3 regions of the Streptomyces sp. NPDC006458 genome follow, and region 1 is predicted to be linked to each of the others. Evidence: riboswitches for the same ligand, from Rfam matches in the RefSeq annotation. Region 1 holds a riboswitch; each other region holds the start of a gene.

What was found. A riboswitch is a leader RNA that binds a small molecule or an ion and turns the genes downstream of it on or off. The one in region 1 is predicted to bind cyclic di-AMP.
Positions count from the first base shown of each region.
Region 2: linked by a shared signal. The riboswitch ahead of ABZZ79_RS19370 (M23 family metallopeptidase) and the one ahead of ABZZ79_RS18465 (C40 family peptidase) in region 1 are both predicted to bind cyclic di-AMP.
Region 3: linked by a shared signal. The riboswitch ahead of ABZZ79_RS27980 (M23 family metallopeptidase) and the one ahead of ABZZ79_RS18465 (C40 family peptidase) in region 1 are both predicted to bind cyclic di-AMP.

Region 1 covers NZ_JBEXPR010000012.1:141,083-150,952, reverse strand. The annotation lists gene ABZZ79_RS18490 (urease subunit alpha) at 1-1,411, opposite strand, end outside; gene ABZZ79_RS18485 (urease subunit beta) at 1,404-1,715, opposite strand; gene ABZZ79_RS18480 (urease subunit gamma) at 1,730-2,032, opposite strand; gene ABZZ79_RS18475 (TetR/AcrR family transcriptional regulator) at 2,145-2,771, opposite strand; gene ABZZ79_RS18470 (hypothetical protein) at 3,223-3,348, shown strand; cyclic di-AMP (ydaO/yuaA leader) riboswitch at 4,179-4,381, shown strand; gene ABZZ79_RS18465 (C40 family peptidase) at 4,386-4,859, shown strand; gene ABZZ79_RS18460 (ATP-binding protein) at 5,136-5,594, opposite strand; gene ABZZ79_RS18455 (helix-turn-helix transcriptional regulator) at 5,808-6,677, shown strand; gene ABZZ79_RS18450 (DUF397 domain-containing protein) at 6,687-6,896, shown strand; gene ABZZ79_RS18445 (8-amino-7-oxononanoate synthase) at 6,972-8,099, opposite strand; gene bioB (biotin synthase BioB) at 8,247-9,467, shown strand; gene ABZZ79_RS18435 (adenosylmethionine--8-amino-7-oxononanoate transaminase) at 9,460-9,870, shown strand, end outside.
Region 2 covers NZ_JBEXPR010000013.1:108,326-118,195, forward strand. The annotation lists gene ABZZ79_RS19350 (CobW family GTP-binding protein) at 1-1,178, shown strand, start outside; gene ABZZ79_RS19355 (DNA topoisomerase IV subunit A) at 1,220-3,679, opposite strand; gene ABZZ79_RS19360 (pitrilysin family protein) at 3,927-5,333, shown strand; gene ABZZ79_RS19365 (pitrilysin family protein) at 5,330-6,718, shown strand; cyclic di-AMP (ydaO/yuaA leader) riboswitch at 6,956-7,119, shown strand; gene ABZZ79_RS19370 (M23 family metallopeptidase) at 7,132-7,896, shown strand; gene ABZZ79_RS19375 (GntR family transcriptional regulator) at 8,281-8,976, shown strand; gene ABZZ79_RS19380 (HPr family phosphocarrier protein) at 9,191-9,472, opposite strand; gene ABZZ79_RS19385 (GNAT family N-acetyltransferase) at 9,686-9,870, shown strand, end outside.
Region 3 covers NZ_JBEXPR010000022.1:140,385-150,254, forward strand. The annotation lists gene ABZZ79_RS27965 (MarR family transcriptional regulator) at 1-324, opposite strand, end outside; gene ABZZ79_RS27970 (dihydrofolate reductase family protein) at 388-1,518, shown strand; tRNA gene ABZZ79_RS27975 (tRNA-Met) at 1,653-1,726, shown strand; cyclic di-AMP (ydaO/yuaA leader) riboswitch at 2,177-2,332, shown strand; gene ABZZ79_RS27980 (M23 family metallopeptidase) at 2,344-3,390, shown strand; gene ABZZ79_RS27985 (PrsW family intramembrane metalloprotease) at 3,500-4,825, opposite strand; partial or broken gene trmB (tRNA (guanosine(46)-N7)-methyltransferase TrmB) at 5,056-5,829, opposite strand; gene lhgO (L-2-hydroxyglutarate oxidase) at 6,148-7,356, opposite strand; gene ABZZ79_RS28000 (MFS transporter) at 7,550-8,974, opposite strand; gene ABZZ79_RS28005 (asparagine synthase-related protein) at 9,655-9,870, shown strand, end outside.

The sequences.
Region 1 (9,870 bases):
TGGAGGCGTTGGCGTCGCCCATCTGCGCGTAGGCGATCTGGCCGCCCTTGACGACGAGTTGGGGCTTGACGCCGAAGAACGCCGGTTCCCATAGCACCAGGTCGGCGAGCTTGCCGGTCTCGACCGAGCCGATCTCCCGGGCGAGTCCCTGGGCGAGGGCCGGGTTGATCGTGTACTTGGCGACATAGCGACGCACCCGCCGGTTGTCGGCGCGCCCGTCGCCCGGGAGGGCGCCGCGGCGGCGCTTCATCACGTGCGCGGTCTGCCAGGTGCGCAGGATCACCTCGCCGACGCGGCCCATGGCCTGGGAGTCGGAGGAGATGATCGAGATGGCGCCGAGGTCGTGGAGTATGTCCTCGGCACCGATGGTCGACGGCCGGATGCGGGACTCGGCGAAGGCGAGGTCCTCGGGAACGGCCGGGTTGAGGTGGTGGCAGACCATCAGCATGTCGAGGTGTTCCTCGGCGGTGTTGACGGTGAAGGGCCGGGTCGGGTTGGTGGAACTGGGCAGCACGTGCGGCTCGGAGACCACCGTCATGATGTCGGGTGCGTGCCCGCCGCCCGCGCCCTCGGTGTGGTAGGCGTGGATGCCGCGTCCGGCGATCGCGGCGAGAGTGTCCGCGACGAATCCCGCCTCGTTCAACGTGTCGGTGTGGATGGCGACCTGGATGCCCGTCCGTTCGGCGACGGTCAGCGAGGCGTCGATCACGGCCGGGGTGGAGCCCCAGTCCTCGTGCAGCTTCAGACCGAGGGCGCCGCCGCGGATCTGGGACAGCATGGCCTCGTGGGAGACGGTGTTGCCCTTGCCGAGGAGGCCGATGTTGAGGGGGTAGGCCTCCATCGCCTCCAGCATGCGGGCCAGATGCCAGGGGCCGGGCGTGACCGTCGTGGCCTTCGATCCCTCCGCCGGTCCGGTGCCGCCGCCGACCAGGGTCGTGATCCCCGACGACAGCGCCTCGTCGGCGATCTGCGGGCAGATGAAGTGGACGTGCGCGTCGATGGCACCGGCGGTGAGGATGCGCCCGTTGCCCGCGATGACCTCGGTCTCGGGGCCGATCACCAGGTCGGGATGGACGCCGTCCATGGTGTCGGGGTTGCCCGCCTTGCCGATGCCGGTGATCCGGCCGTCGCGGATGCCGACGTCGGCCTTGACCACACCCCAGTGGTCGACGATCACGGCGCCGGTGATCACGGTGTCCGGGGTGCCGTCTGCGCGCGTAGCACGCGCCTGGCCCATGGACTCGCGGATGACCTTGCCGCCGCCGAACACCGCCTCGTCACCGGCGAGTCCGGGGCCGCCCGAGCGGTCCTCCTCGATCTCGATCAGCAGGTCGGTGTCGGCCAGCCGGATGCGGTCGCCGGTGGTCGGCCCGAACAGGTCGGCGTAGGCGGCACGGGAGATCTCACGCATCGAGGGCACCTCCGGTCTCTCCGCGCAGTCCGGGCACGATCCGCGCGCCGGCGAGCGGGACGAGTTCGACCTCGACGGGGATGCCGGGCTCGAACCGTACGGCCGTGCCGGCGGCGACGTTCAGCCGCTTGCCGCGGGCGGCGGCGCGGTCGAAGTCGAGGCCGGGGTTGGCCTCGGCGAAGTGGTAGTGGGAGCCGACCTGTACGGGCCGGTCGGCGGAGTTGAGGACGGTCAGCCGGGTGACCTCACGGCCCTCGTTGAGGACCACGGGGCCGTCCGCGAACAGGATCTCGCCGGGAATCATCGAGCCGCCCCCTTTCACACGATCGGGTCGTGGACGGTGACGAGCTTGGTGCCGTCCGGGAAGGTGGCCTCGACCTGGACGTCGTGGACCATCTCCGGGACGCCGTCCATGACGTCGTCGCGGGTGAGCAGCTTGCGTCCGGAGGCCATCAGTTCGGCCACGGTGCGTCCGTCGCGGGCGCCTTCGAGGAGGTGCGAGGTGATCAGGGCCACCGCCTCGGGGTGGTTGAGCCGCAGACCGCGGGCCCTGCGCTTCTCGGCGACGTCGGCCGCCACGTGGATCAGCAGCCTCTCCTGCTCGTGCGGGGTCAGTTGCACGTCCCACCTCACATCCTCGCTCCGGGCCGTGCGGGGCCCGGTCGCCGCTGTCACCGGGCAAACTGCCTGGTGGCGTGGTGGGGCAGGCTAGTTGCGCCGAGTTTCGGGGACGTTAACCGAGCTGTGATCCGCCGAGGCTCATCAGCGCCCGCAGTCCGGCGCGCAGCGTCTCCTCGGGGATGTCCCCGAACAGGGCCGTCTGCACGGCGAATCCCTGCACCACGGCGACCATCACCCGGGCGAGCGTGTCGGCGTCCACGTCCTCGGACAGCAGGCCCGCCCGGCGGTAGGACTCGGCGACCTCCCGCCAGGCGTCCCGGATCCGGTCGAAACCGGGCCCGAGCAGCGCGGCGAGCTGTTCGTTGCGCAGGGTCTCGGTCCACACCTGGACCAACAGCCGGGGGAACATCCACTCGCCGCCCTCCAGCAGCAGCGGCCGCCGCTCGCGCATCTCCGCCAGCACCCGGGGCATCAGCACGTCCGGCAGGGGCGGCGGCGTCTCCCGGGCGGCCCCGTTGAAGACCTCCCCCACGGTCTCCAGCGCCTCCGTCACGATCGCGCCGATCAGCTCGTCCTTGCCGCTGAAGTAGCGGTAGACGGCACCGGCGGACAGGTCGACCTCCTTGAGCACGTCCTGCATGGACGTGGCGTGGAAGCCGTTGCGGGCGAAGCAGAGGGCCGCGCCGTCGAGGATCTGCCGGCGGCGGGCGTCGAGGTGTTCCTGGGATACGCGGGCCATGGCCAGAAAGTTAAAACGAACGTTCCTTCTTGACAAGCGGCGGAGAGCGGGCGGCGGAGGCGAGTACGCCACCACAAGCGCCATCTCCGAGCGCCATCCCCGAGCGCCGCCGCTCGGCGTCACCACCCGATTCCCCGGCGCCACCACCGTGGCCCACGCCCCCGCGGGGAACCCACCCTTGCCCTCCACACCCACCCCAGCCCGCCCGCCGCCTGATCGCGCTTGTCCCCCCGCCCCGCTCGTCGCCCCTCGCCCTGGGGGCCTTCGCCTGGCCCGCCACCCGGGTGACACCCCGGGACCCACCGCCGCCACCCGCCCGCCTCGAACCTCAACTGGAGCAGCAGGAAGGCACGTTCGACGCCCATCGGTACGCCCTCGCGGACGCGCCCGGCAGGCGGTCGCGGACCGGTCCGCGTACGGAGTCGTCGTCCTGACCGGCCAGGAGCCCGAGTTGCTCGCTGCCTTGGTCGTCCCGGGCGGACTGCGGGGCGGACGCGCCGTGGTCGTGCCGGTGGGTGCCGCGGGCCCGTTCGGGGTGGTCGCGACGGCCTCGCGCACAGCCGACCGGGTGTGCTGACGGGTGCTGGTGGACGGAGGCCGGGGCCCTGGGTCCGGCGACGCCGGCCGTCGGCGGCGCGGGCGCGGGCCTCGTCCCGCTGATCGGCCCCGCCGGGGGCCCGCCTCGCCTCGGACATGGCCGCCCTGTCGGGCAACCCTTCTCCGGGCCTCCTCCGCACCGCAGATGGCGCCGGAGCCCGCTCGGCGTCCTCGGCCAGTGACTGCCGCCCGGCGCGGGGACGACGTACGACGCCGATCCGCTCGGTGTCCCACTTCGACGGCGCCGCGGCGGCCGACCGGCCCTGAACCTGACCCTGACCCTGACCGTCGGGGCCGCGCCGGGGCCGGCCGCGGTGGCACTGGGCGGCGCTCTGAAGGCGCGGTCCGGGTCGACGGCCCCGGCCGCCGGACGCCGCCCGGCACCGTCCGTCCGGCCGACCCGTTCACCCGAGTCGGCCGAGCGCCCCCCGGCGGATGGAGCGCGAGTTGACCGCCCGTCACCCGGAGGCGTCCGCACCGTGCGTCGCGCCGCCTCCGGGCCCGGACACCGGACCGTCCGGACCAGCCTTTAAACGGACCAAATGACGTACCCCCTTTCGGCGTAGAAACCCCTCGTCCCGCGGACCCCGAAAGGTTGCGCAGCGCGCGTGGCCGCAGGGCGGAGCCATGTGTTCCGCCGCTGGTCCGGGGCCGTTCCGCGGTCTCGACGGGACCCGGTTGATCACTGTGTCCACCCGAACGGGTGAGTGGTGAGCAACAACACAAATACCCGATTCCATTGGGTTTTTCGGTCACTTGTGAGTGAAGATCCCTGTCTGACGACAAGCCCCCGCCACCGCGGCGGGGCGATCCGGGCGGACGCCGAGTCCTGCCGCCGCCCGGATGACCGGTCGACAGGAGTGGATCGGCAGGAGTGGAGGACCCAGGCACGACGGGCCGCCGGAGCGCATGTTCCGAGTGGTCCTTGGGGTGAAGCCGCCTTCGGGCGGCCGGGCTACTTCGCCAGTCCGAATCCGACAGGTCATCCTTCTCAGGCGGTTTGACGAAGGGTTGCGCATGACCGCGCAGAATCGTGTCCCGTCGCTCATGGCCCGGGCCGGTACGGCCTCGGCTCTCACCATCGCCGCGGTGGGCGGCTCGCTCGTGGTGCCGGGGGGCGCCGCCGAGGCCGCCGCCGCCACGCCCGCGACGAAGGCGCTCCAGGTCGCCGCCTCGAAGAAGGGCTCGCCGTACAGGTACGGCGCCACAGGGCCGTACCGGTTCGACTGCTCCGGGCTGACGCTCTACTCGTACAAGAAGGCGGGCAAGACCCTGCCGCGCACGGCGGCCCAGCAGTACAACAAGACCCGGCACATCTCGTCCAGGAACCGCAAGGCCGGGGACCTGGTGTTCTTCCACTCGGGCTCGAACGTCTACCACGTGGGCATCTACGCCGGTAAGGGCAAGATCTGGCACTCCCCGAAGACCGGCGACGTGGTGCGGCTCCAGAAGATCTGGACGAGCAGTGTCTGGTACGGCCGCGTCAGCTGATCCGCTCCCGGGCGGTGCGGCCACCCTGACAGGCCGTCACCGCCCGGGTCCACCGCACGGGCCCCGCAGGGGGCGCCGGGGAACTGCCCGAGCAGCCCGAGACGGCCCGCACAGGCCACTCACGGACGACGGCAGGTGAATAGGGCGCCGGGGGCGCCGTACGGCACCCGGGAGCTCCGTGGCGGCGCCAGGCACCGACCGGAGCCGCTGCGGCGGCCCTGCGTGGCCTGAGGGCCCGTGGGAGGCCGGACACGCCGGGTGGGGCGGGCCCAGGTGTCACGGCTCCTGCTGGCCCGCCGCCGGGACGGGCTGGGCCGGGACGGTCCACGGGAGGTCGATCGCGACCGTCTTGCCGCCCTCGCGTGTGGGACGCACGCGGAGCCTGCCGCCGCACTCCGCCGTGAGCCAGCGGATGATGACCATGCCGCGGCCGTTGTCCTGCTGCACGGCGGCCGGAAGCCGTTTGGGGAATCTCGGGTGGCTGTCGGTGACACCGATGCGCAGATGTTCGTCACGCTCCAGGCGCATGTCCACCGTGAAGGTGGGTGACTGCCCGAAGGTGTGCTGTACGGCATTGGTGGCGAGTTCGGAGACGATGAGCCGGATACTGTCGGCGGCGTCGGTGTCCGACGGCAGCCCCCACTCCGCCAGGGTGTCGAGGACGTAGGCACGAGCCGCGGAGACCGAGGCGGGATCGCTCGGCAGAGTGACGGATGCTTCCAGGTGGTCGGCCATGGCGACGTCGTCCCTTTCCCACGGGACCGCGGTCCGACAAGGATCGGATGGTTCGAGTACGGTCCCGGACTGGTGCTTCTCCGTCAGACTGCCACCAGTGCGCCGGTCATGGTGCCGATCCACCAAGATATGCATATATCTGTCGCTCGAAGCGGTGAACTCTGCGACGGCAGCACGTATTTGGGCGGCTCTTGAGGAGTAGGGAGTAGGCCCATGCAGCACGGTCCCGCGGTGCGCCGCCGCAAACTCGGCGCCGAGCTGCGTGCCCTGCGCGCCCGGACGGGGCTCACCAGTGGTGAGGCGGCCCGTCTGGTGGGCTGGCACCAGTCGAAAGTGAGCCGGATCGAGACAGGCGCGAGTGGCGTGAAACCGGCCGATGTGCGGTTACTGCTGGACGCCTACGGTGTCGCCGGTCACGAACTGCGTGAGCTGCTGCTGACGTTGGCGGGCTCGGACGACGGGGTCGGGCGGCACCACTGGTGGCACGCCTACCGCGGGGTGCTGCCGCCCGCCTACCGGGACTTCATCAGCCTGGAGTCGCAGGCCAGCGCGATGCGCACGCTGGAGACGTCGGTCGTGCCCGGACTGCTCCAGACGCCCGAGTACGCCCGCGCGGTGACCCGGGCCGCGGTGGGCGGCCTGCGCGGCGAGCCGGACGACCGTCTGGACGCGCTGGTGCAGGTGCGGCTGGCCAGGCAGGACGTGCTGCGGACGCGGCCGCCGCTGGAGCTGAGCGCGGTGCTGGACGAGGCCGTGCTGCGCAGGGAGGTGGGCGGACCCGAGGTGATGGAACGGCAGTTGCTGCGGCTGCTGGAGGCCGCACGGCTGCCGCAGGTGCGCATCCAGGTGCTGCCGTTCTCGGCCGGGGCGCATATCGGCATCTCCGGGCCTTTCGTTATCTTCTCATTTCCGCGCACTTCTGATCTGGACGTGGTTGTTCTCGACCATATGACGAGTAGCCTCTACCTCGAACGGAAAGAAGACCTGGAGGCCTACATCGAGGCCTTCAACGCCCTTCAGAGGCACGCTCTTTCACCTGAGGACTCGCTGGATCACATCGCCACCACAGTCGACGGCGCGTAAGGGGGCACCATGACCGCACTGCCTCGCGACGTACCCTCCAGTACCCGACTGAACAGCGCGCAGTGGCTGCGCAGCAGCTACAGCACAGGAGCGAACAACTGCGTCGAGACGGCCCGCCTGAGCGGACGTCTCGCCGTGCGCGACTCCAAGAACCCGGGCGGACCCGCGCTGCTCTTCTCCCCCGAGAGCTGGGCGGGTTTCACGGCCGCGTTCCACTGACCGATTTCGATCGAATCTGAAAACGGTCAGTTCTGAATACGCATCGGTTCCGAAACACGGCCGTGTCACGCCGACTTACGGTCGCGTCTCACCGATCACCCGTACAGCGCGTTCGATCTGTTCCCCGGAGAGGTCCGCGCGGGCGGTCAGCCGCAGCCGGGAGATGCCGTCGGGCACGGAAGGAGGCCTGAAGCAGCCCACGGCCAGCCCGGCCGAGCGGCAGTCGGCCGCCCATCGCACGGCCTGCTCCGGGGACGGCGCCCGCACCGAGACCACGGCCGCGTCCGGGCGCACCGCCCGATGCCCCTCGGCGGTGAGCCGGGCGTGCAGCTCGGCCGCCACCTCACGGGCCCGGTCCGCGCGCCGGGGCTCCCGGCGCAGCAGCCGCAGCGCGGCGAGCGCCGCACCCGCGGCGGCCGGGGCGAGACCGGTGTCGAAGATGAAGGTGCGGGCCGCGTTCACCAGGTGGTCGATCACCTTCGCGGGTCCCAGTACCGCGCCGCCCTGGCTGCCCAGCGACTTCGACAGGGTCACCGTCACCACCACGTCGTCCGCGCCCGCGAGCCCCGCCGCGTGCGCCGCGCCGCGGCCGCCGGCACCGAGCACCCCGAGGCCGTGCGCGTCGTCGACGACCAGGCCGGCGCCGTACGCGCGGCAGGCCTCGGCGAGCGCGGCCAGCGGGGCGGCGTCGCCGTCGACCGAGAAGACCGTGTCGGACACCACGACGGCCGGGCCGTCGTGGGTGCCCAGCGCCTTGCGGACCCCGTCCGGGTCGGCGTGGCCGACGACCTGGGTGGTGCCCCGGGCCAGTCGGCAGCCGTCGATGAGTGAGGCGTGGTTGCCCGCGTCGGAGACGATGAGCGAGCCGTGCGGGGCCAGTGCGGTGACGGCCGCGAGGTTGGCGGCGTAGCCGGAGGAGAAGACCAGGGCGGCCTCGAAGCCGCAGAAGTCCGCGAGCTCGCGCTCCAGCTCGGCGTGCAGCTCGGTGGTTCCGGTGACCAGGCGAGAGCCGGTCGCGCCGCCGCCCCACTCGGCCGCGGCACGGGCGGCGCCGTCGGTGACCTCCGGATGGCGGGCCAGACCCAGGTAGTCGTTGCTCGCGAGGTCCAGCAGCGGCGAGTCGGCGGGGCGGGGGCGCAGGGTCCGCACCAGTCCGGCGCGGCGCCGCAGCAGCGCCTGCTCGTCGATCCAGCCGAACGCCATGGGTCCTCCGGAGTATTTGTAGGCAGCGCACAGACCCTAACCGCAGGGACAGCCGCCCAGTGTGTGGCAATACCCACACGCCGAGAAGGCTTCGTTGTACGAAGTCTCCTTGGCCCGGAGTGGGTCCGTACGTCAGGATCGGATCTCATGGATCTGCTGAACACGCTGGTGGACAAGGGGCTTCGGCGAGAGCTGCCGACCCGCGAGGAAGCGCTCGCCGTGCTGGCCACGTCGGACGACGAGCTGCTCGACGTAGTGGCCGCGGCCGGCAAGGTGCGCCGGCACTGGTTCGGGCGGCGCGTGAAACTCAACTACCTGGTCAACCTCAAGTCCGGGCTGTGCCCCGAGGACTGCTCCTACTGCTCTCAGCGGCTCGGCTCCAAGGCCGAGATCCTCAAGTACACCTGGCTCAAGCCCGACGAGGCCTCCCAGGCGGCCGCGGCCGGCCTCGCGGGGGGCGCCAAGCGGGTCTGCCTGGTGGCCAGCGGGCGCGGTCCGACGGACCGTGACGTGGACCGGGTGTCCGAGACGATCAAGGCGATCAAGGACCAGAACGAGGGCGTCGAGGTGTGCGCGTGCCTCGGTCTGCTCTCCGACGGCCAGGCCGAGCGGCTGCGCGAGGCGGGCGCGGACGCCTACAACCACAACCTCAACACGTCCGAGGAGACGTACGGGGAGATCACGACCACGCACACCTACGCCGACCGCGTCGACACCGTGCAGAAGGCGCACTCGGCGGGGCTGTCGGCCTGCTCGGGCCTGATCGCGGGCATGGGCGAGACCGACGAGGACCTGGTCGACGTCGTGTACTCGCTGCGCGAGCTGGACCCGGACTCGGTGCCGGTCAACTTCCTGATCCCGTTCGAGGGCACGCCGCTGGCCAAGGAGTGGAACCTCACCCCGCAGCGCTGTCTGCGGATCCTCGCGATGGTCCGGTTCGTCTGCCCGGACGTGGAGGTCCGGATCGCGGGCGGCCGCGAGGTGCACCTGCGCTCGATGCAGCCGCTCGCGCTGAACCTGGCCAACTCGATCTTCCTGGGCGACTACCTCACCAGCGAGGGCCAGGCCGGCAAGGCCGACCTGGACATGATCGCCGACGCCGGCTTCGAGGTGGAGGGCGCCGGTGAGGTGACGCTGCCGGAACACCGCGCGACGGCCGGAGGCTGCGGCTCCCACGCGACCGGCGGCTGCGGCTCGCACGAGGGCGGAGGCTGCGGCTCGCACGAGGCGGCGGGCGGCTGCGGCTCCCACGAGGGCGGTGGCGTGTGCGGTACGGCCGCCCCGGCGCCGTCGGCGAACGAGCCGCGCCCCGACCTGGTGGCGGTCCGCCGCCGGGGTGCCGGAACGGACCTCGCGCCCAATGCCTGAGCTGAGCGTGCCGCACCTGCTGGAGCTCGACCGGCGGCACGTCTGGCACCCGTACGGCCCGATGCCCGGCCAGGCGCGGCCGCTCGTCGTGGAGTCGGCGAGCGGTGTCCGGCTGCGGCTCGCGGACGGCTCGGGTGAGCTGGTCGACGGCATGTCGTCCTGGTGGGCGGCGATCCACGGCTACCGGCACCCGGTGCTGGACGAGGCCGTGCAGGACCAGCTCGGGCGGATGAGTCATGTGATGTTCGGCGGGCTCACCCACGAGCCCGCCGTGCGCCTGGCGAAGCGTCTTGTCGACATGTCACCCGAGGGTCTGGAGCATGTGTTCCTCTCCGACTCCGGCTCGGTGGCGGTCGAGGTCGCGGTGAAGATGTGCCTGCAGTACTGGCGCTCGCTGGGCCGC
Region 2 (9,870 bases), on a different contig from region 1:
ACTTCGGCGCGATCGAGATCGACGCCCTGGCCGTGGCCGGCGCGCTGGGCGACTCGACCGTGTCCCTCGGCAACGGCTGTCTGTGCTGCGCCGTGGACGCGAGTGAACTCGACGTCTACCTGAAGCGGCTCGCCCACCCCGCGGCCGGTATCGACGTCATCGTCATCGAGGCCAGCGGACTCGCCGAGCCGGAGGAACTCGTGCGGATGGTGCTGGCGAGTGAGTTGCCCGACATCGTCTACGGCGGGCTCGTCGAGGTCGTGGACGCCGTCGAGTTCGACGACACGCGCGCGCGGCACCCCGAGATCGACCGCCATCTCGCGCTCGCCGACCTGGTGGTGGTCAACAAGACCGACCGGGCGGCGGACCCCGCGCGCGTCCTCGGTCTCGTCCGCTCCCTCACTGACCGCGCAGCCGTCGTCCCCGCAGCGTACGGCCGTATCGACCCGGAGTTCCTCTTCGACTGCCGACCCAGCGAGGAGCGCATCGGGCAGCTGTCCTTCGACGATCTGTACGAGCGGCCCGTACGGGACGACAACACGGTCGACGACGCCGAGGGCGGCCACTCGGCGGACCACCACGCGTCCGACGACGACTTGCCCGACGACGACTTGCCCGACGACCACGTGTCCGACAACCACCCGGCCGTCGGCCACGCGTCCGACAAGCATGCGACCGACGATCACCCGGTCGTCGGCCACGTCGGCCACGTCGGCCACGTCGGCCACGCGGGCCACCTCCACACCGCCTACGACAGCGTGTCCTTCGTCTCCGAACTCCCTCTCGACCCCCGCCGTTTGATGGGCTTCCTCGACAGCCGCCCGGAAGGGCTGTACCGGATCAAGGGGTACGTCGACTTCGGGCCGCACGACCCGCGCAACCGGTACGCCGTGCACGCCGTGGGGAGGTTCCTGCGTTTCCGACCGGAGCCCTGGGCGGCTGCCGCGGCGGCCGACGCCCGCCTGACCCAGCTCGTCCTCATCGGCTCCGGCATCGACGCGCCCGCCCTCGCCAAGGAACTCGACGCGTGCAGGAGCGACGCCCCGCACGCCGACGAGCACGGCATGTGGGGCGTCCTGCGCTACGTCCGCGCCCCGGAGGAGGACCTCGGCGAGGACCCCGCTGAGGAACCGGCCGAGGAACCGGCCGAGGAACCGGGCGGCAAACCCGGCCTCTGACCGACCGGCCTCCGCAGAGTCGGCGGCACAGGATCCACCCTCTAGAAGACCGGCCCCGCCACCACAGACACCGTCTTCGCCAGCGAGACCCCCGACCCGTCACGGCGCGGATCAGGCTCGGGCAGCTCGGCCGGCGTGCCGTTCTTCTGGGCGGCCCGCGCCGGAACGGGGCCCGCCCAGGCCAGGGACAGACAGTCCTCGCCCTTCAGGAACCGCTGGCAGCGCACGCCACCGGTGGCCCGCCCCTTGCGCGGATACTGGTCGAACGGGGTCAGCTTGGCCGTCGTCTGCACGGAGTCGTCCAGCGTGCCGCGTGAGCCCGCGATCGTGAACACCACCGCGTCGACCGCCGGGTCCACCGCCGTGAACGAGATGACCTTCGCGCCCTCGGTGAGCTTGACGCCCGCCATGCCACCGGCCGGACGGCCCTGCGGACGCACCTGCGAGGCCTGATAGCGCAGCAGTTGGGCGTCGTCCGTGATGAAGACCAGGTCCTCCTCGCCGGTGCGCAGCTCCACCCCGCCGACGATCCGGTCGCCGTCCTTGAGGGTGATGACCTCCAGCTCGTCCTTGTTCGACGGGTAGTCGGGCACCACGCGCTTGACCACGCCCTGTTCGGTGCCGAGCGCCAGACCGGGGGAGGACTCGTCGAGCGTGGTCAGACAGACGATCGTCTCGTCGTCCTCCAGCGAGACGAACTCCGCGAGCGGCGCCCCGCCCGACAGGTTCGGCGCGGTCGCCGTGTCCGGCAGCTGGGGCAGGTCGACCACGTTCAGCCGCAGCAGCCGGCCGGTCGAGGTGACCACACCCACCTCGCCCCGCGCGGTGGTCGGCACCGCGGAGACGATCACGTCGTGCTTGGCGCGCCGCCCGTCGGTGTCCTCTGGAAGGGGCTCACCCGTCGCCGTACGCGCCAGCAGGCCCGTCGAGGACAGCAGCACCCGGCAGGGGTCGTCGGCGACCTGGAGGGACACCGTGGGGGCCGGGGCGCCCGCGGACTCCAGCAGGACCGTACGGCGGTCGGTGCCGAACTTCTTGGCGACCGCGGCCAGCTCGTTCGAGACCAGCCTGCGCAGCTCCGTGTCCGACTCCAGGATCCGGGTCAGCTCCTCGATCTCGACGTTCAGCCGGTCCTTCTCCGCCTCCAGCTCGATCCGGTCGTACTTGGTCAGGCGGCGCAGCGGCGTGTCGAGGATGTACTGCGTCTGGACCGCGCTGAGCGAGAAGTGCTCCATCAGGCGCTCCTTGGCCTGCGCGGAGTTCTCGCTGGAGCGGATCAGGCGGATCACCTCGTCGATGTCCACCAGCGCGGTGAGCAGGCCCTCGACCAGGTGCAGCCGGTCGCGGCGCTTGCCGCGGCGGTACTCGCTGCGGCGCCGCACGACCTCGAAGCGGTGGTCGAGGTAGACCTCCAGCAACTCCTTGAGGCCGAGGGTGAGCGGCTGGCCGTCGACGAGCGCGACGTTGTTGATGCCGAAGGACTCCTCCATCGGCGTCAGCTTGTAGAGCTGCTCCAGGACCGCCTCGGGCACGAAGCCGTTCTTGATCTCGATGACCAGGCGCAGGCCGTGCTCGCGGTCGGTGAGGTCCTTGACGTCGGCGATGCCCTGGAGCTTCTTCGAGCCGACCAGGTCCTTGATCTTGGCGATGACCTTCTCCGGGCCGACCGTGAACGGCAGCTCGGTGACGACCAGGCCCTTGCGGCGCGCGGTGACCGTGTCCACGGAGACCGTCGCGCGGATCTTGAAGGTGCCGCGGCCGGTCTCGTAGGCGTCGCGGATGCCGGCCAGGCCCACGACCCGGCCGCCGGTGGGCAGGTCGGGGCCCGGCACGTGCCGCATCAGGGTGTCGAGGTCGGCGTTCGGGTACTTGATCAGGTGGCGGGCGGCCGCGATGACCTCGCGCAGGTTGTGCGGCGGCATGTTCGTCGCCATGCCGACCGCGATGCCCGAGGCGCCGTTGACCAGCAGGTTCGGGAAGGCGGCCGGCAGAGCCACCGGCTCCTGCTCCTGGCCGTCGTAGTTCGGTGCGAAGTCGACCGTGTCCTCGTCGATCGACTCGGTCATCAGGCTGGTGGCCTCGGCCATCCGGCACTCGGTGTACCGCATGGCGGCGGGTGGGTCGTCGTTGCCCAGGGAGCCGAAGTTGCCGTGACCGTCGACCAGCGGGACACGCATCGAGAACGGCTGCGCCATGCGCACCAGGGCGTCGTAGATCGACGCGTCACCGTGCGGGTGCAGCTTGCCCATGACCTCGCCGACGACACGGGCGCACTTCACGTAGCCGCGCTCGGGGCGCAGCCCCATCTCGTTCATCTGGTAGACGATGCGGCGGTGCACCGGCTTGAGGCCGTCGCGGGCGTCCGGCAGGGCGCGGGAGTAGATGACCGAGTACGCGTACTCGAGGAAGGAGCCCTGCATCTCGTCGACGACGTCGATGTCGAGGATCTTCTCCTCGTACGAGTCGTCGGGCGGCGGGGTCTTCGTGCTGCGGCGGGCCATCGCTGCCGGCTCCTTGATCTGAAGCGTGAACGGGATCTGACGCGGACCATTGTGGACCTGGGTACTGACAACACCGGACCAGGACCCGGCATCGCCAGTGGCACATGTGCCCGCAGGCTACGGGATCTCGCTCTCGGCGTACGGCGGCCGGGAACTTCACCAGCGGTCCGCACGCTTGCATACAGTGGCAGGACCGGCAGGAGAACAGCGGTTTTCAGTGACCGCGACAGCCATCGAAGGGACGTACATGCCCATGGGTCACACGGCCACAGACCAGGCAGGCTCCGGGGGCCTGACAGCGACCGAGCACCGCCTGGCCAATGGCCTGCGCGTGGTGCTGTCCGAGGACCACCTGACCCCGGTCGCGGCGGTGTGCCTCTGGTACGACGTCGGCTCCCGCCACGAGGTCAAGGGACGCACCGGGCTGGCTCACCTTTTCGAGCACCTGATGTTCCAGGGCTCGGGACAGGTCAAGGGCAACGGCCACTTCGAACTGGTGCAGGGCGCGGGCGGCTCGCTCAACGGCACCACCAGTTTCGAGCGCACCAACTATTTCGAGACCATGCCCACCCACCAGCTGGAACTCGCTCTCTGGCTGGAGGCCGACCGCATGGGCTCGCTGCTGGCGGCCCTGGACGACGAGTCCATGGAGAACCAGCGCGACGTCGTCAAGAACGAGCGCCGCCAGCGCTACGACAACGTGCCCTACGGCACCGCGTTCGAGAAGCTGACCGCCCTCGCCTACCCCGAGGGCCACCCGTACCACCACACGCCCATCGGTTCGATGGCCGACCTGGACGCGGCGACCCTGGAGGACGCGCGCGCGTTCTTCCGCACGTACTACGCGCCCAACAACGCGGTCCTGTCCGTGGTCGGCGACATCGATCCCGAGCAGACGCTCGCCTGGATCGAGAAGTACTTCGGCACCATCGCGGCCCACGACGGCAAGCCCGCCCCGCGCGACGGCACACTGCCCGACGTGATCGGCGAGCAGTTGCGCGAGGTCGTCGAGGAGGAGGTCCCCGCGCGGGCCCTGATGGCCGCCTACCGGCTGCCGCACGACGGCACGCGCGCGTGCGACGCCGTCGACCTGGCGCTCACCGTCCTCGGCGGCGGCGAGTCCTCACGCCTGTACAACCGGCTGGTACGCCGTGACCGTACGGCCGTCGCGGCCGGCTTCGGTCTGCTGCGCCTGGCCGGGGCGCCCTCGCTGGGCTGGCTGGACGTCAAGACCTCCGGGGACGTCGAGGTGCCGGTCATCGAGGCCGCCATCGACGAGGAGCTCGCCCGGTTCGCCAAGGAGGGGCCGACCGCCGAGGAGATGGAGCGCGCCCAGGCGCAGTTGGAGCGCGAGTGGCTGGACCGGCTCGGCACGGTCGCCGGCCGCGCCGACGAACTGTGCCGCTTCGCGGTGCTGTTCGGCGACCCGCAGCTCGCCCTGACCGCCGTGGAGCGCGTGCTGGAGGTGACGGCAGAGGAGGTCCGCGAGGTCGCCGCGGCACGGCTGCGGCCCGACAACCGCGCGGTGCTCGTCTACGAGCCGCTGTCCGCGGAGTCCGCGCAGCACACCGAGGACGAGGACTTCCCCGAGGACCCGGAGGCCGAGGCCACCGTCGAGGCCGGTGCCGACAAGAACGAGGAGACGGCCAAGTGAGCGAGCTCGCCACCATGGACTTCCACCCCCAGCCCCAGGCGGGCGAGGCCCGGCCCTGGGCGTTCCCGGCGCCCGCGCGCGGAACCCTCGACAACGGCCTGACGGTGCTGCGCTGCCACCGCCCCGGCCAGCAGGTGGTGGCCGTCGAGGTGCTCCTGGACGCGCCGCTCGACGCCGAGCCGGCCGCTCAGGAGGGCGTGGCGACGATCATGGCCCGCGCCTTCTCCGAGGGCACCGACAAGCACTCCGCCGAGGACTTCGCGGCCGAGCTGGAGCGCTGCGGCGCCACCCTCGACTCGCACGCCGACCACCCGGGCGTCCGCCTCAGCCTGGAGGTCCCCGTCTCCCGGCTGGCCAAGGCGCTCGGCCTGCTCGCCGACGCGCTGCGGGCGCCCGCCTTCGCCGACAGCGAGATCGAGCGGCTGGTGCGCAACCGCCTCGACGAGATCCCGCACGAGCTGGCCAACCCGGGCCGGCGCGCGGCCAAGGAGCTCTCCAAGGAGCTGTTCCCGACGGCCTCGCGCATGTCCCGCCCGCGCCAGGGCACCGAGGAGACGGTCACCGCGATCGACTCCGCGGCCGTGCGCGCCTTCTACGAGCGGCACGTGCGCCCCGCCACCGCCACCGCGGTGGTCGTCGGCGACCTGGAAGGCATCGACCTGGACGCCCTGCTCGGCGACACCCTGGGCGCCTGGACGGGCTCCAAGGCCGCGCCCCGGCCGGTCCCCGCGGTGACCGCCGACGACACCGGCCGGGTCGTCATCGTGGACCGGCCCGGTGCCGTGCAGACCCAGCTGCTCATCGGCCGCGCCGGGTCCGACCGGCACGACCGTGTGTGGCCCGCGCAGGTGCTCGGCACGTACTGCCTGGGCGGCACCCTCACCTCCCGCCTGGACCGCGTCCTGCGCGAGGAGAAGGGCTACACCTACGGCGTGCGGTCGTTCGGCCAGGTGCTGCGCTCCGCGCCCGACGGCTCGGGCGTGTCGCTACTGGCCATCAGTGGTTCCGTCGACACCCCGAACACCGGCCCCGCCCTGGCGGATCTGTGGACGGTGCTGCGCACGCTGGCGGCGGAGGGCCTGACCGACGCCGAGCGGGACGTCGCCGTACAGAACCTGGTCGGTGTGGCGCCGCTGAAGTACGAGACCGCCGCCGCCGTCGCGGGCACGCTGGCCGACCAGGTCGAGCAGCACCTGGCCGACGACTTCCAGGCGACGCTGTATCAGCAGCTCGCCGTCACCGGCACGGTGGAGGCCACGGCGGCCGTCGTGAACGCCTTCCCGGTGGACCGGCTGGTGACGGTCCTCGTCGGTGACGCGGCGCAGATCAAGGAGCCGGTCGAGGCCCTCGGGATCGGTGAAGTCACCGTCGTGACGGCCGAGTAGGGACGTGCGGGCACGCGCGCGTGGCGGTGAGATTCACGTCAAGCGCGCGTGGGGCCCTGGTGACCGGAGCGTCACCAGGGCCCGTTTTTGTCTGAATTGGTGAGGGATTGCGGGAGAGGGAGCCCTTCTGCCCTGTGGCGTGCGCTACAAAACCTCTGATCGGTTTGAGGATTGAAAGACCGGCCCCTTAGCGTCATGCGGGCTGTTCGTCAGGCAGTGCGCCGCATCCGCGGCACCGGACAGTCATCGCCGAGTCCCCCCACGGCGCGAGCCAGGGGAGCCGGGGACCCATCGCAGTCCCTGGGGTGAATCGGACGCCCGCGCTCAGGCGAGGGGGTCCGTAGGAGACCTTCCTGCTCCGAACCCGTCAGCTAACCCGGTAGGCGAGAGGGAAGGAAAGGACCAGCCACTACATGGCGTTCACCCGCGCCACCGGGAAGCATCGTCGTCCCAGCCGGATGCAGCGCGGCACCGTCCGCGCGGCGGGCGTCGCGGCGCTCACCACCACCGGCGTCATCGGCACCCTGGCCGCACCGGCTCTCGCGGCCGAGCCCGAGGCCGAGCAGACGGGCCTGCTGCCGGTCGTCACCATCGGCGACAGCGTCGCCGACCAGATCGACGCCCAGGCCGCCGCGCAGAAGCAGGCCGCCGAGGAGGCGCTCGCCGAGCAGCGAGCCGAGGCCGCCGCCAAGAAGCGCGCCGAGGCACGGGCCGAGGCGGCCCGTGAGGCCGAGGAGCGTGCCGCCCGCGAGGCCGAGCGCAAGCGACTGAACACCTTCGTGTCGCCGATCGCCGGCTCCTACGTCTCCACCGGCTACCGCACGGGCGGCGCCGTGTGGTCCTCCGGCAGTCACACCGGTGTCGACTTCCACGCCGCCAGCGGCACGGTCGTCCAGGCCGTCGGCATGGGCACCGTCGTCGAGGCGGGCTGGGGCGGCGCGTACGGCAACCAGGTGGTGATCCGGATGCACGACGGCACCTACACCCAGTACGGCCACCTGTCCTCCATCGCCGTCTCGGTGGGCCAGACGGTCGTCCCGGGCCAGCAGCTGGGCCTGTCCGGCGCAACCGGCAACGTCACCGGCCCGCACCTGCACTTCGAGGCGCGCACGACCTCGGAGTACGGCTCGGACATCGACCCGATCTCCTACCTGCGCTCGCACGGCGTGAACCTCTGATCCCCGCACCGGCACGTACGTCGCGACCCGTGTACGTCATGACCTGCGGACGCCGCGACCTGCGTACGTAGTGATCCGCATATGTAGTGATCCGCGCTAGTCGTCACTCGCGCATCTCGTCCCGAAAGCCCCGGCCGTCACGGCCGGGGCTTTCGGCGTTCCTGCCGCCCGGAGTCCCGATCCCGTCGAGGGAGCCTCGCTCCCGTCGTCAGCGTGTTCGCCGCCCGTCGCCGGAGCGTTCGATTCGGCTGTCCGGGACGGTCGTATGTCCAAAAAGTATTCATGGATTCCGGCCTGCCTTCGGAAATGCGGCGTGATTGCAATAGAGTCGCTGAACACACGTCAATCGTCGACGTTTCATGGGGATTAATGCGGAGGTCGGTCATGCGTGTTCCGGCGCACTCGGTGTGCACGGCGATCCGGGACGACATCATCGCGGGTGTCTACGAACGCGGCAGCCGGCTCACCGAGGACGTCCTGGCGCGGCGCTACGGCGTCTCGCGCGTCCCCGTCCGGGAGGCCCTGCGCACGCTGGAGGCGGAGGGGTTCGTGGTGACCCGGCGGCACGCGGGCGCCTGCGTCGCCGAACCCACCGAGCAGGAGGCGGCGGACCTCCTGGAGATGCGCATGCTGCTGGAGCCGCTCGGCGCCTCCCGGGCCGCCCAGCGGCGCACCGAGGCCCATCTGAAGGTGCTGCGCGGTCTCGTGCGACTGGGCCAGGAGCGAGCCAGGCGCGGCAGCAGCGACGATCTGCGGTCCCTGGGGAGCTGGTTCCACGAGACGCTCGCCCAGGCCTCCGGCAGCCCCGCCCTGATCTCCGTGCTGACCCAGCTGCGGCACAAGATCGCCTGGATGTACTCCGTGGAGCCGCCGGCCGGTCCGGTGGAGTCCTGGGCCGAGCACGGCGCGATCGTGGACGCCGTGGCGCGCGGCGACAGCGAACGCGCGCGGGCGATCACCGCGCTGCACGCCGAACGGGCGAGCGCGGCGCACCGGCTGCGTATTCCCGGATCGGCGGACCGCGGCGACCGGGTGAGGACTTCGCAACATTCCGTAAACATGTCGGGCCTGCGGCATTAACAAGCGCACCGTATACAAAGAGGAGATATTCGTGGTGGAGGTGTCTTTCCGCTGCCCTTCTTCGCGTGCGCCGATAATTCCGGCTGTGCGCTCAAAGGCATGCCCGGGGAATTCCCTCGCCTCTCTTCGATGAATTCTGGTGCCGTTCCGGGAAACGGTGAAGCCGCGTCGCCCGGACGGGTGACGCGGCTTCGGGGTGAGCTGCTCGGGCCGCTCAGACGGTCTCGGGAAGCTCCTCAAGACCCTCGGAGACCAGCTTCGCCAGACGGTCGAGAGCGGCGGCCGCGCCCTCGGCGTCGGAGGCGAGCACGATCTCCTCGCCACCCTGGGCGCCCAGGCCGAGGACGGCCAGCATGGAGGCCGCGTTGACGGGGTTGCCGTCGGCCTTGGCGATCGTCACCGGGACGCCTGCGGCCGTGGCGGCTCGGACGAAGATGGAGGCGGGGCGGGCGTGGAGACCCTCGGCCCAGCCGACGTTGACGCGGCGCTCAGCCATGTGATGCTGCCCTTCACTTTCTCAGGGTTGTCTAGACCAGTGTTCCACACTGTGCGGGGTGCCCGGAACGGTCCTCCGTCCCGTGGCCCTGGGGACGGGGAACGGCCCTCCGTCCCATACCGCCGCGGTCGCCGGACCGCGGCCTCGGCCCGGCGTGTTTCCTCCACAGACTGCCCCGCGCCGTTGTCGTACGCGAGCCGTACGCTGGGGCCCATGCAGAGCGCGCCGGACCGGCAGGAGTACCCCGACCACTGGGAGGCCGACGTGGTGCTGCGCGACGGCGGCACCGCGCGCGTGCGCCCCATCACCGTCGACGACGCCGAGCGACTGGTCAGCTTCTACGAGCAGGTCTCCGACGAGTCGAAGTACTACCGCTTCTTCGCGCCCTACCCACGTCT
Region 3 (9,870 bases), on a different contig from region 1:
GGCCATGCCCTCGCCCGTCAGGACGGCCATGCTGCCGCGCCGGTCGGACGGGCAGCCCTCGCGGGCCACCAGGCCGTCCTTCTCCAGGCGGGTGACGGCGTAGGTCAGCCGGCTGCGGGTGATCTTCAGGGCCTCGGCCAGGTCCGTCATGCGCAGCCGGCGGTCCGGGGCCTCGGAGAGAGTGGCCAGGATGGAGTAGTACAGATGTGGCATGCCGGCGTCCTGCTGGAGCTGCCGGTCCAGCGCGTCCTCCAGGAGGTGCGTCGCGGCGACGTACGCGCGCCAGGCGCGCTGTTCGTCGGGGGTGAGCCAGCGGGTCGTCATGCCGCCAGTGTAAGTTTGATTCAAACTTGAACCAAGTCCGCCCTGCTGAGAGAGACCGCGCCGATGCCGTTCCCGTACGTCCTGCTCTCCGCCGCCGTCTCCCTCGACGGCTACCTCGACGACACCGGCCCGGACCGACTGCTGCTCTCCTCACCGGCCGACTTCGACCGCGTCGACGAGGTACGCGCGTCCTGCGACGCGATCCTGGTCGGCGCGGGCACCCTGCGCGCCGACAACCCCCGACTGCTGGTCAACTCCGCCGAGCGGCGGGCCGCGCGCCTCGCCGCCGGACGGCCGGAGTTCCCGCTCAAGGTCTGCGTCAGCGCCACCGGCGACCTCGACCCCGAGGCCCGCTTCTGGCACACCGGCGGCGAGAAGGTCCTCTACACGACCGGCCGGGGCGCCGAGCGCGCCGCACGGGCCGGTCTCGCCGCCGACGTCGTCGCCCTCGGCGACCGGCTCGACTGGCGGGACGTCCTGGCCCATCTGCACGACGTACGCGCGGTACGCCGGCTCATGGTCGAGGGCGGCGGCACCGTGCACACCCAGCTGCTCCAGCAGCAGCTCGCCGACGAGCTCCAGCTCGTCCTCGCGCCCCTGTTCGTCGGCGACCCCGACGCGCCCCGGCTGTTCGGGCCGGGCGGGTACCAGGGCGGGCGGCTGCGGCTGGCGGAGAGCCGGCGCATCGAGGACGTGGTGCTGATGCGCTACGAGCCCACGCAGCCCGGCGCGGCGGACCTCGCCGTGCCCGCCGACCGGCACTGGCTGAGGCTCGCTTGCGAGCTGGCGGCGCAGTGCCCGCCGTCGGAGACCGCGTTCAGCGTCGGTGCCGTCGTGGTCGCCGCCGACGGCACCGAGCTGGCCCGCGGCCACTCCCGCGAGGGCGGCGACCCCGTGGTGCACGCCGAGGAGGCCGCGCTGGCCAAGACCGACCCGGCCGACCCGCGGCTGCCCGGCGCCACCGTCTACTCCAGCCTGGAGCCGTGCGCCCGCCGCGCCTCCCGGCCCGCCCCCTGCGCCCGGCTCATCCTCGACGCGGGCGTACGCCGGGTGGTCACCGCCTGGCGCGAACCCGACACCTTCGTCACCGCCGCGGACGGCAGCGGACTGCTCGCGGCCCACGGCGTCGACGTCGTCGTGCTCCCCGCGTACGAGGAGCTGGCCAAGGCGCCCAATCTCCATCTGCTCGGCTGACGTCCGAGGGCCTTGCGGCCGTACGGCGGCAGGGCCCGACCGGCGCCCCGGAGGACCGAAAAGGCCGCTCGGCGGGGGTGGGCGTCGAGCGATGTGCTTTCGGTCCCGCGGATGGCGTACACTGGTTTCACCGACGCGGGGTGGAGCAGCTCGGTAGCTCGCTGGGCTCATAACCCAGAGGTCGCAGGTTCAAATCCTGTCCCCGCTACTGAAGACTCAGGGCCGGTGTCCATGCGAATGGACACCGGCCCTGAGTCTTTTCCTTTACCTCGGGCAGCACCGCGCGCTGGGCGAGTTCTACGACCCCGAGGCGCGGCCCGCCGGAGGGGGGCGGTATGGCGCGACTCGCCGGACGGGGGCGACATGGCGCTGCTCGCCGTACGGCGGCCGGGAGTGGCGGCGAAGAAGCATGCGGCCTGCTGGCACCGATGTCACACCCGGTGATCGGATGAACGCCCTCCGCATAACATCTGAGTCACCGTCAAAAACTGGGACGGTACTGAGTTGCGGTCAAGTCGCCCGTTTTTGGCCGCTCATGGGGCGAACGTCCTGGCTGGAAAGTGTAATGATCAAGCCGAACAGCTTGGAATTGGGCACCCGGTTCTATTAACGTCCGATAACGCAGCGCGGTCGTCCCAGCCGTCACAAGAGACGGCTCCGTGCGCACGCGCCGAATCCCGCAAGGGAACCGGGGAACCACCAACTTGGGGTGAATCGAGCGTGATCCGCCGTGAAAACGGCAGATATACGCGCGTAGGAGACCTTCCTGCTCCGAACCCGTCAGCTAACCCGGTAGGCGAGAAGGAAGGAAAGGAGCACGCCCACGTGGCGTCCAACCCGCCTGTCCCGCAAGCCCCGTTCGTGCCGGGCCAGCGCACCGCCGACACCGATACCTTCGTCTACGGCGGCCCCCGCACCGACGACGGCCCGTGGGAAGAATGGAACCCCACCGCGGACTCCGTCCGCCCCGTGCGCGGCAGGCACCGTGTCTCCAAGCAGCGGGGCGGCGGACTCGCCCGCAGCTCCACCGTCCTCGGCGTCGGCGTCATAGCCGCCGTGGGCGCCGGCGGCATGGCCAGCGCCCAGTCCGGCAAGCCGCCGGTCGCCATCTCGATGCCCGACCTGCCCTCCGTGAGTTCCTTCCTGCCCGGGGAGGAGCCCGCCGAGGAGACCGCGGAGGTCACGTCCCCGCTCAGCTCCATCGGCACCACCACGGCCGACCCCGCCGAGGGCACCAGCGGCGCCGGGGAAGCCCTGCGCGCCCGCATCATGGCGCAGGCCGAGCAGCAGCAGGACCAGGCCGAGACCAAGGCCGCCGAGGCCGCGCAGGCCGCCGCGGAGAAGGAAGCCGCCGCGGCCGCCGCCAAGGCCGAGCAGGAGGCGCAGGCCAAGGCCGCCGCCGAGAAGGCCGCCGCGGAGGAGGAGGCCCGCAAGAAGGCCGAGGCCGAGCGCCTCGCCGAGCTGGCCCGTCAGTACACGCTGCCGACCTCCTCGTACACCCTGACCTCCGTCTTCGGACAGGCCGGCTCCATGTGGTCCTCCGGCTACCACACGGGCCTGGACTTCGCCGCGCCCACCGGTACGCCCCTCAAGGCCGTCCACACCGGCACGGTCACCGAGGCCGGCTGGAGCGGGGCCTACGGCTACCGCACCGTCCTCACCCTCGAGGACGGCACCGAGATCTGGTACTGCCACCAGTCCTCGATCAACGTCAGCGTCGGCCAGAAGGTCAACACCGGCGACGTGATCGGACGCGTGGGTGCCACCGGCAACGTCACCGGGCCGCACCTGCACCTGGAGGTGCACACCGGCGGCGCCGACAGCGGCGTCGACCCGATGGCCTGGCTGCAGAGCAAGGGCCTCACCCCCTGACGACCCGGGATGTTCCCGGCCGTGCGCCCCGGCGCGCACGCGTCCCGAGGACTTTCTGAATCACCGGCGGTCCTGACGACAACCCCCCGACGTCAGGGCTGCCGGTTCCTCATGTGCGGTACGGGTTGTGGACGGGACGGCCGCCGGGGAGTCCCTGGACGCCGTACCCGTAGTGCCCGAAAGACCCGTAGGCCCCGTAGTACGTCGGTACGGGCGCCGTCGTTCTCGCCGCGTACTGGAGTGCCGGGCGAGCCGCCCCGCGCCGGACCCACAGCTCGTGCAGCAAGGCGCGTTCCCGTGCGACGAAGTCCGCGCCCGCACGGCCCCTGCGGCCCCGGTGCCGCAGGAACGCGAGCGAGGTCGCGTACGCCTCGTACTGCGCCACCTGGCGCTTCGCCGGTCTGCCGAGGTGGTGGCCGGCGTACTCGCGGGCCAGCCGGCGGGCCCGCATCGAGCCGAGCGCGTACGGCTCCCCGGGCGTCAGCCAGCCCGCCGCCACATACGCGGGCAGTTCCTCGCGCACCGTGCGCAGTTCGCGCTGCCGGGTCCAGATCACCAGCCAGGTCAGCAGGCCGAACGCGGGGACCATGAACGCCCCGTACACCGCGAAGAAGCCGTACCGGCCGAACGTCGCCGAGCCGTTCCACAGCGCGTGCGTGCCCATCGCCGTCAGCAGGCCCGCCAGCGGCAGCAGGACGCGGCGCAGCCGCTGGCGCTCGCCGGACAGCGCGGCGATACCGAAACCGATACCGGTCAGGACCGTGAAGAGCGGGTGCGCGAACGGGGACATGATCACCCGGACGAAGAAGGTCGCGGCCGTCACCGAGGCGATGCCGGAGACGCCGGTGAGCTGGTCGGTGCCGAAGGCGTTGCCCAGGTAGAGGATGTTCTCGGTGAACGCGAATCCGGTCGCGGTGACACCGGCTATGACGACTCCGTCGACGATGCCGGTGAAGTCGCCCCGGCGGAACAGGAAGACCAGCAGGAGCGCGGCGGCCTTCGCGGACTCCTCGACGACCGGTGCCACGAGTGTGGCGCCGAGAGTGTCCGCGCCGGTCGGGTCGGCCGTCGCGGTGGCTATCCATCTCGTGGCGAAGCTGTTGGCGACGATGGCTATCAGCGCCGCCGCGCAGGCGCCCCAGGCGAAGCAGAAGACCAGGTTCCGCCAGGGGCCCGGCGCCACCCGGTCCAGCCAGCGGAACGCGGCTATGAGCAGCGGCACGGGCAGCACCGCGAGACCCAGTCCCACCAGGAAGCCGTCCGTGCCGGTCTGCTCGCGCACCAGCGCCAGGATCACCAGGCCGGAGAGCGCGAGCAGGCCCGTCAGCGCCGTGTAGCGCACCCAGGTGCGTTGCCACCAGTGCGGGTGCCGCCGCGTGCCACGGCCGAGCGGGTCCTGTGCGGGGGGCGTCGGGTACGGGGGACAGATGGCCACGACATCGACCCTAACGAGACAGGGGCGCGCCCCGCAGGTGCGTAAGGGGCTCAGGCGCCGGAGGGTTCGTGGGGGGTGGGGGCTTCGTGGGCGGTGGGGGCCTGGTGGGTGACGGGGGCTCCGCCGACGGGCTCGACGGTCTCGACGGGCTCGGCGGTCTGAGTGGTCGCAGCGGTCGCAGCGGTCTGAACGGTCGCAGTGGTCGCAGTGGTCGCAGTGGTCTCGACGGACCGCACGCGGCGGAACAGCAGGTCGTTCACGACATGTCCCTTGTCCAGTCCCTGGCCCTCGAAACGGGTCAGCGGCCGGTGGCCGGGGCGTGCCGCGAAGCCGCCGTCGAGCTGGGTGTTCTCGAAGTCGGGGTGGGCCGTCAGGACGTCCAGCATCTGCTCGGCGTACGGCTCCCAGTCCGTGGCGCAGTGCACGAGGGCGCCGGGCCTGAGGCGGGTGGCCGCGAGCGTGAGGAACTCCGGCTGGATCAGGCGGCGCTTGTGGTGCCGCTTCTTCGGCCAGGGGTCGGGGAAGTAGACACGCAGCCCGTCGAGGGAGGCGGGGGCCAGCATCTCGCGCAGCAGGATGATCGCGTCGCCGTTGCCGACACGGATGTTGGACAGGCCGGTGCGGTCGGCGAGGTTCAGGAGATTGCCCTGGCCAGGAGTGTGGACGTCCACGGCCAGGATGTTGGTGTCCGGGTCGGCCGCGGCCATCTGGGCCGTGGCCTCTCCCATGCCGAAGCCGATCTCCAGGACGACGGGGCGGTCGTTGCCGAACAGCTCGCCGAGGTCGGGGATCTTGTGGCCGTCGATGTCCAGGCCCCACTTGGGCCACAGGCGTTGGAGCGCGTCCGCCTGGCCGGCGGTGACGCGGCTGCGGCGCGGCTGGAAGCTCCGGATCCGCCGCTCGAAGTGCGACCCGGCGGGGTCGGCCTTCGGGCCGTGGGGGAAGCGGGGCTCTCCCTTGGCACGGGGGAGAGCGGCTGCGGGGGTGTTGGGGGAGTCAGACACAGTGGGGCCGAGTCTACGGCGGTGCGATGCGCGGGGCGGCCGCACGGCGGGCGGGGAGGGGCGAAGGCGGTGGCGCGCTCGGCAGGAGGGGCGAAGGCCGTGTGGTGAGCCCGGCCCGGGACGCCTCTCGGCGTCTGGCGCCCGCGCGAGCACGTCTGTCGGCCGCCCGCCCGCCCGACGCCGCTGCCGCGGGTGGCGGCACCTTTGCCGGCCGTCGGAGTCCGGCCGCGGGTGCGGAGGCGCACGCCTGTCGGTGCCCGGCCCCGGCCGCGGGCCGGAGCACCCTCCTGGCCCGCCACCCGCTGCCCCTGCCATGTGTCAGGCCCGCGCCAGTGCCGTCAGCGCCAGGCGGGCCACCTCCCGGCCGATCGGGAGGGAGGCGGTGGCCGCGGGGGACGGGGCGTTGAGGACATGGACGGCCCGGTCGCCCTCCTTGATCAGGAAGTCGTCGACGAGGGTGCCGTCGCGCAGGACGGCCTGGGCCCGGACCCCGGCCGGGGCGGGGACCAGGTCCTGCGGTGTCACGACGGGCAGCAGCCGGCGCACCGCCTCGGTGAAGGCGGACCGGGACAGGGAGCGGTGCAGCTCACCCGCGCCGTAGCGCCAGTGGCGGCGGGCCATCTGCCAGGAACCGGGCCAGGCGAGGGTGGTGGCCACTTCACGGGGGCGCACGGTCGTCCAGCCGTAGCCCTCGCGGGCGAGCGCCGGCACCGCGTTGGGCCCGACGTGGACGCCTCCGTCGATCCCGCGCGTGAGGTGGACGCCGAGGAAGGGGAAGGCGGGGTCGGGCACCGGGTAGACGAGGCCGCGCACCAGGTCGGGCCGGGCCAGCTCGTAGTACTCGCCCCGGAAGGGGACGATGCGCATGCCGGGCTCGTCACCGGTCATCCGGGCGATCTCGTCGCAGCGCAGCCCGGCGCAGTTCACCAGGACCCGGCCCCGGACGATGTCGCCCCGGGACGTCCGGACGGCCACCCCGAGGTCCGGGCGGCGGTCCACCCGGGCGACCTGCGCGCTGTAGCGGATCTCGGCGCCGGACGCCTCGGCCAGCTGCCGGGCGACCCCGACGAAGTCGCACACGCCCGTGCTGCCGACGTGTATGGCCGCGAGGCCGCGCACCTCCGGCTCGTACTCGGTGATCTGGGTGGAGCCCAGCTCCCGCACCGGAATGCCGTTCTCCCGGCCGCGCTGTACGAGCGCGTGCAGCCGGGGCAGCTCGGAGCGCTCGGTGGCGACGATCAGCTTGCCGGTGACCGCGTGGTCGATGCCGTACTCGGCGCAGAACTTGACCATCTCCGCGGCGCCCCGGACCGCGTACCGCGCCTTGAGCGAGCCGGGCCGGTAGTAGACGCCGCTGTGGATCACTCCGCTGTTGCGGCCGGTCTGGTGCCGAGCCGGACCCGGTTCCTTCTCCAGCACCGTCACGCGGGTGCCGGGCGCGGCCCGCGTGATCGCGTACGCGGTCGACAGCCCGACGATCCCACCGCCGATCACGAGCACATCGCAGTCGTACCCGATTGAACGCACCTGGCTCCACCTCCCGGCTTCGATAGTGCACTGCGCCACTGACAACGGTTTGAAACCCAGTGCCGCCGCAGTGTCCGTCCGGGAACGCGGGGGTGCGGCGGCCCGCGGCGCCGCCAAGGGCGCCGCGGGCAGCTTGAACGGGCCGTAGCCGCCCGGTCACGCGGTGCGGAAAAGGAGGCCGGACGCCCGTCCGCTACGCCGGAGTCATCAGCAGGGGCCGGGCCCTCTCGCGCAGCTCCACCACCCGCGGCTCGTCCCCGTACGGTTCGAGGCGGTGCAGGAGATCCTTGACGTACTCCGTGGTCCGGGCCGACGAGATGCGCCCGGCGACCTCCACCGCCCGCACGCCCTGCTCGCACGCCGCGTCGAGGTTCCCCGACTCCAGCTCGGCCACGGCGGACACGACCAGCCGAAGGCCGTGGGAGCGGACGAACTCCTCGGTCGGCTTGGACAGGGCGTACTCGGTGAAGCGGCGGACCTGGCGGGGTGCCTTGAGGTCGCGGTAGCACTCGGCGGCGTCCGCGGCGAAGCGGTCGTAGGAGTAGAAGCCGAGCCAGCCGGGGTCGTTGTCGCCGTCGCGGGAGCGCTCCAGCCAGCCCTCGGCGGCCTTCAGGGCGGCTCCGGCGGCCTGGGCGTCACCAGCGCGCGCGTGGGCGCGTGCCTCGACGAGCCGGAAGAAGCTCATCGTGCGGGCGGTGGCCAGGCCGCGGTTGCGTTCCAGGGCGGCCTGGGCGAGGTCGACGCCCTCGTCGCCGAAGCCGCGGTAGGTGGCCTGGAGGGACATGGAGGCGAGGACGTAGCCCCCGAGGGGGACGTCCGCGGCCGCCCGGGCCAGGCGCAGGGCCTGGATGTAGTAGCGCTGGGCCGCTTCCTGCTGTCCCGTGTCGAAGGCCATCCAGCCCGCGAGACGGGTGAGTTCGGCACTCGCGCCGAACAGGGCCCGGCCGACGTCGTCGGAGTAGGAGCCCAGCAGCAGAGGGGCCGCCTCCACTCGCAGACACTCGGGGACCATCGACGAACGCCAGTCGCCGCCGCCGTACTTGGAGTCCCAGCGCCGGGCGTCCTCGGCGGCCTCCCGCAGCTTCCGCACATCGCTGTGGCCGACTTTGAGCGGTGCGCCCGAGCCTTCCGTGTGGCTCGCCTCGCGCGCGACCGAACTGTCGGCCGGGGTTATCAGCCACCGTGACGCGGGCGTCGCGTACGCGGTCACGGCGAACGATCCGGCCAGCGACTGCCAGATGCCGCCGGAGCCGGCGCGGCGGCCTGCGAGATCGAGACGGTAGAGCTCGGTGGCCGACTTGACCGCCTGGGCGACGTCCCGCGGGAAGGCGAGGCCGACCTCGGGCGCGGGGTCGGCGTCCGCCAGGCCGATCTCGTGCAACGGCACGGGGCGGCCCAGCTTCTGGCCGATGGCGGCCGCGATCAGGTGCGGAGCGGCGCCCTGCGGCACCATGCCCTTCGACACCCAGCGCGCCACCGACGTCTTGTCGTAGCGAAGTGTCAACCCGCGTTGTGCGCCGAGGTCGTTGACGCGCCGCGCGAGTCCTGCGTTGCTGATTCCCGCGAGGGCGAGAACGGCGCCGAGTTTCTCGTTCGGCCCGCGTTGCTCCCTGGACATTGCGCCACCCCTCGACACAGACGGCTGCCGCGCTGGCATAACCATGCGGCATTCGTAAACCCAGCGTAGTTCGCCGCATCCCACGCGTTAAGGGGCATTGTTCCGGTTGGCGGGATTGTTGCCCGTACTGAAGTACGGTTCGGGCACGGTGCGTTGCGGCGTGCCCCCGACGTGTGGCAGTGCGCCTGTGCGTGCGCTCTACTCCGGCCATTCGGGGAGCGGTTCCATGGCTGACGCGTGGGTCGGCCCGCTGTACTGGATCCAGTGGGCTGGGGGACACCGCCGCCTCCATCCCCGCGGGCGGCGGACCGGTCCGGGGGGCGCGTTCCGCCTCCCGGGCTGCGCGCGCCGGGCCGGGCGCAGGGCCTGTACGGAGCGTGTGCGGCCGTCGGCTCATACCCGGGCCACCGTTCGGATTTGGCTGAAAATCGCCCCTCGGCCGGATGCGTGATCAGCCCCCCGACCACGGGAGTTGAGGGCGTACGCGGGGTTTCGGGGGCTCACTCGGGGGCGCATTCGCGTCGCACGCACGCCGCCCTGTCGGGCCCTCGACCCGGCGACCACCGTCACATCCCGCGTGGCGCAAGCGGCTCCGCCAACCCTCTGTGACGCGTTCTTCGTGGCAGCATGGTGCACCGTTCGTACGGTGCACTGATTGTCCACAGGCCGTGGAGGCGTCGATGCGGTGGTTGGTGGGATGGAGCAGCGCCGCCGCGGGGGTCGTCGCCCCCGGCTCCGCGGGCGCCACCGGGTACGAAGGCGAGACCCTCCACCCGGTCGGCTCCCAACTCCTGTGGGGCGACCCCGATCCGCTGTGGGCGGTCGGCGACTGGCGCTCCGACGAGGTGCGCGTCGTCAAGGCCGACGAGCACAACCGCCTTGCCGTCCTGGGCACA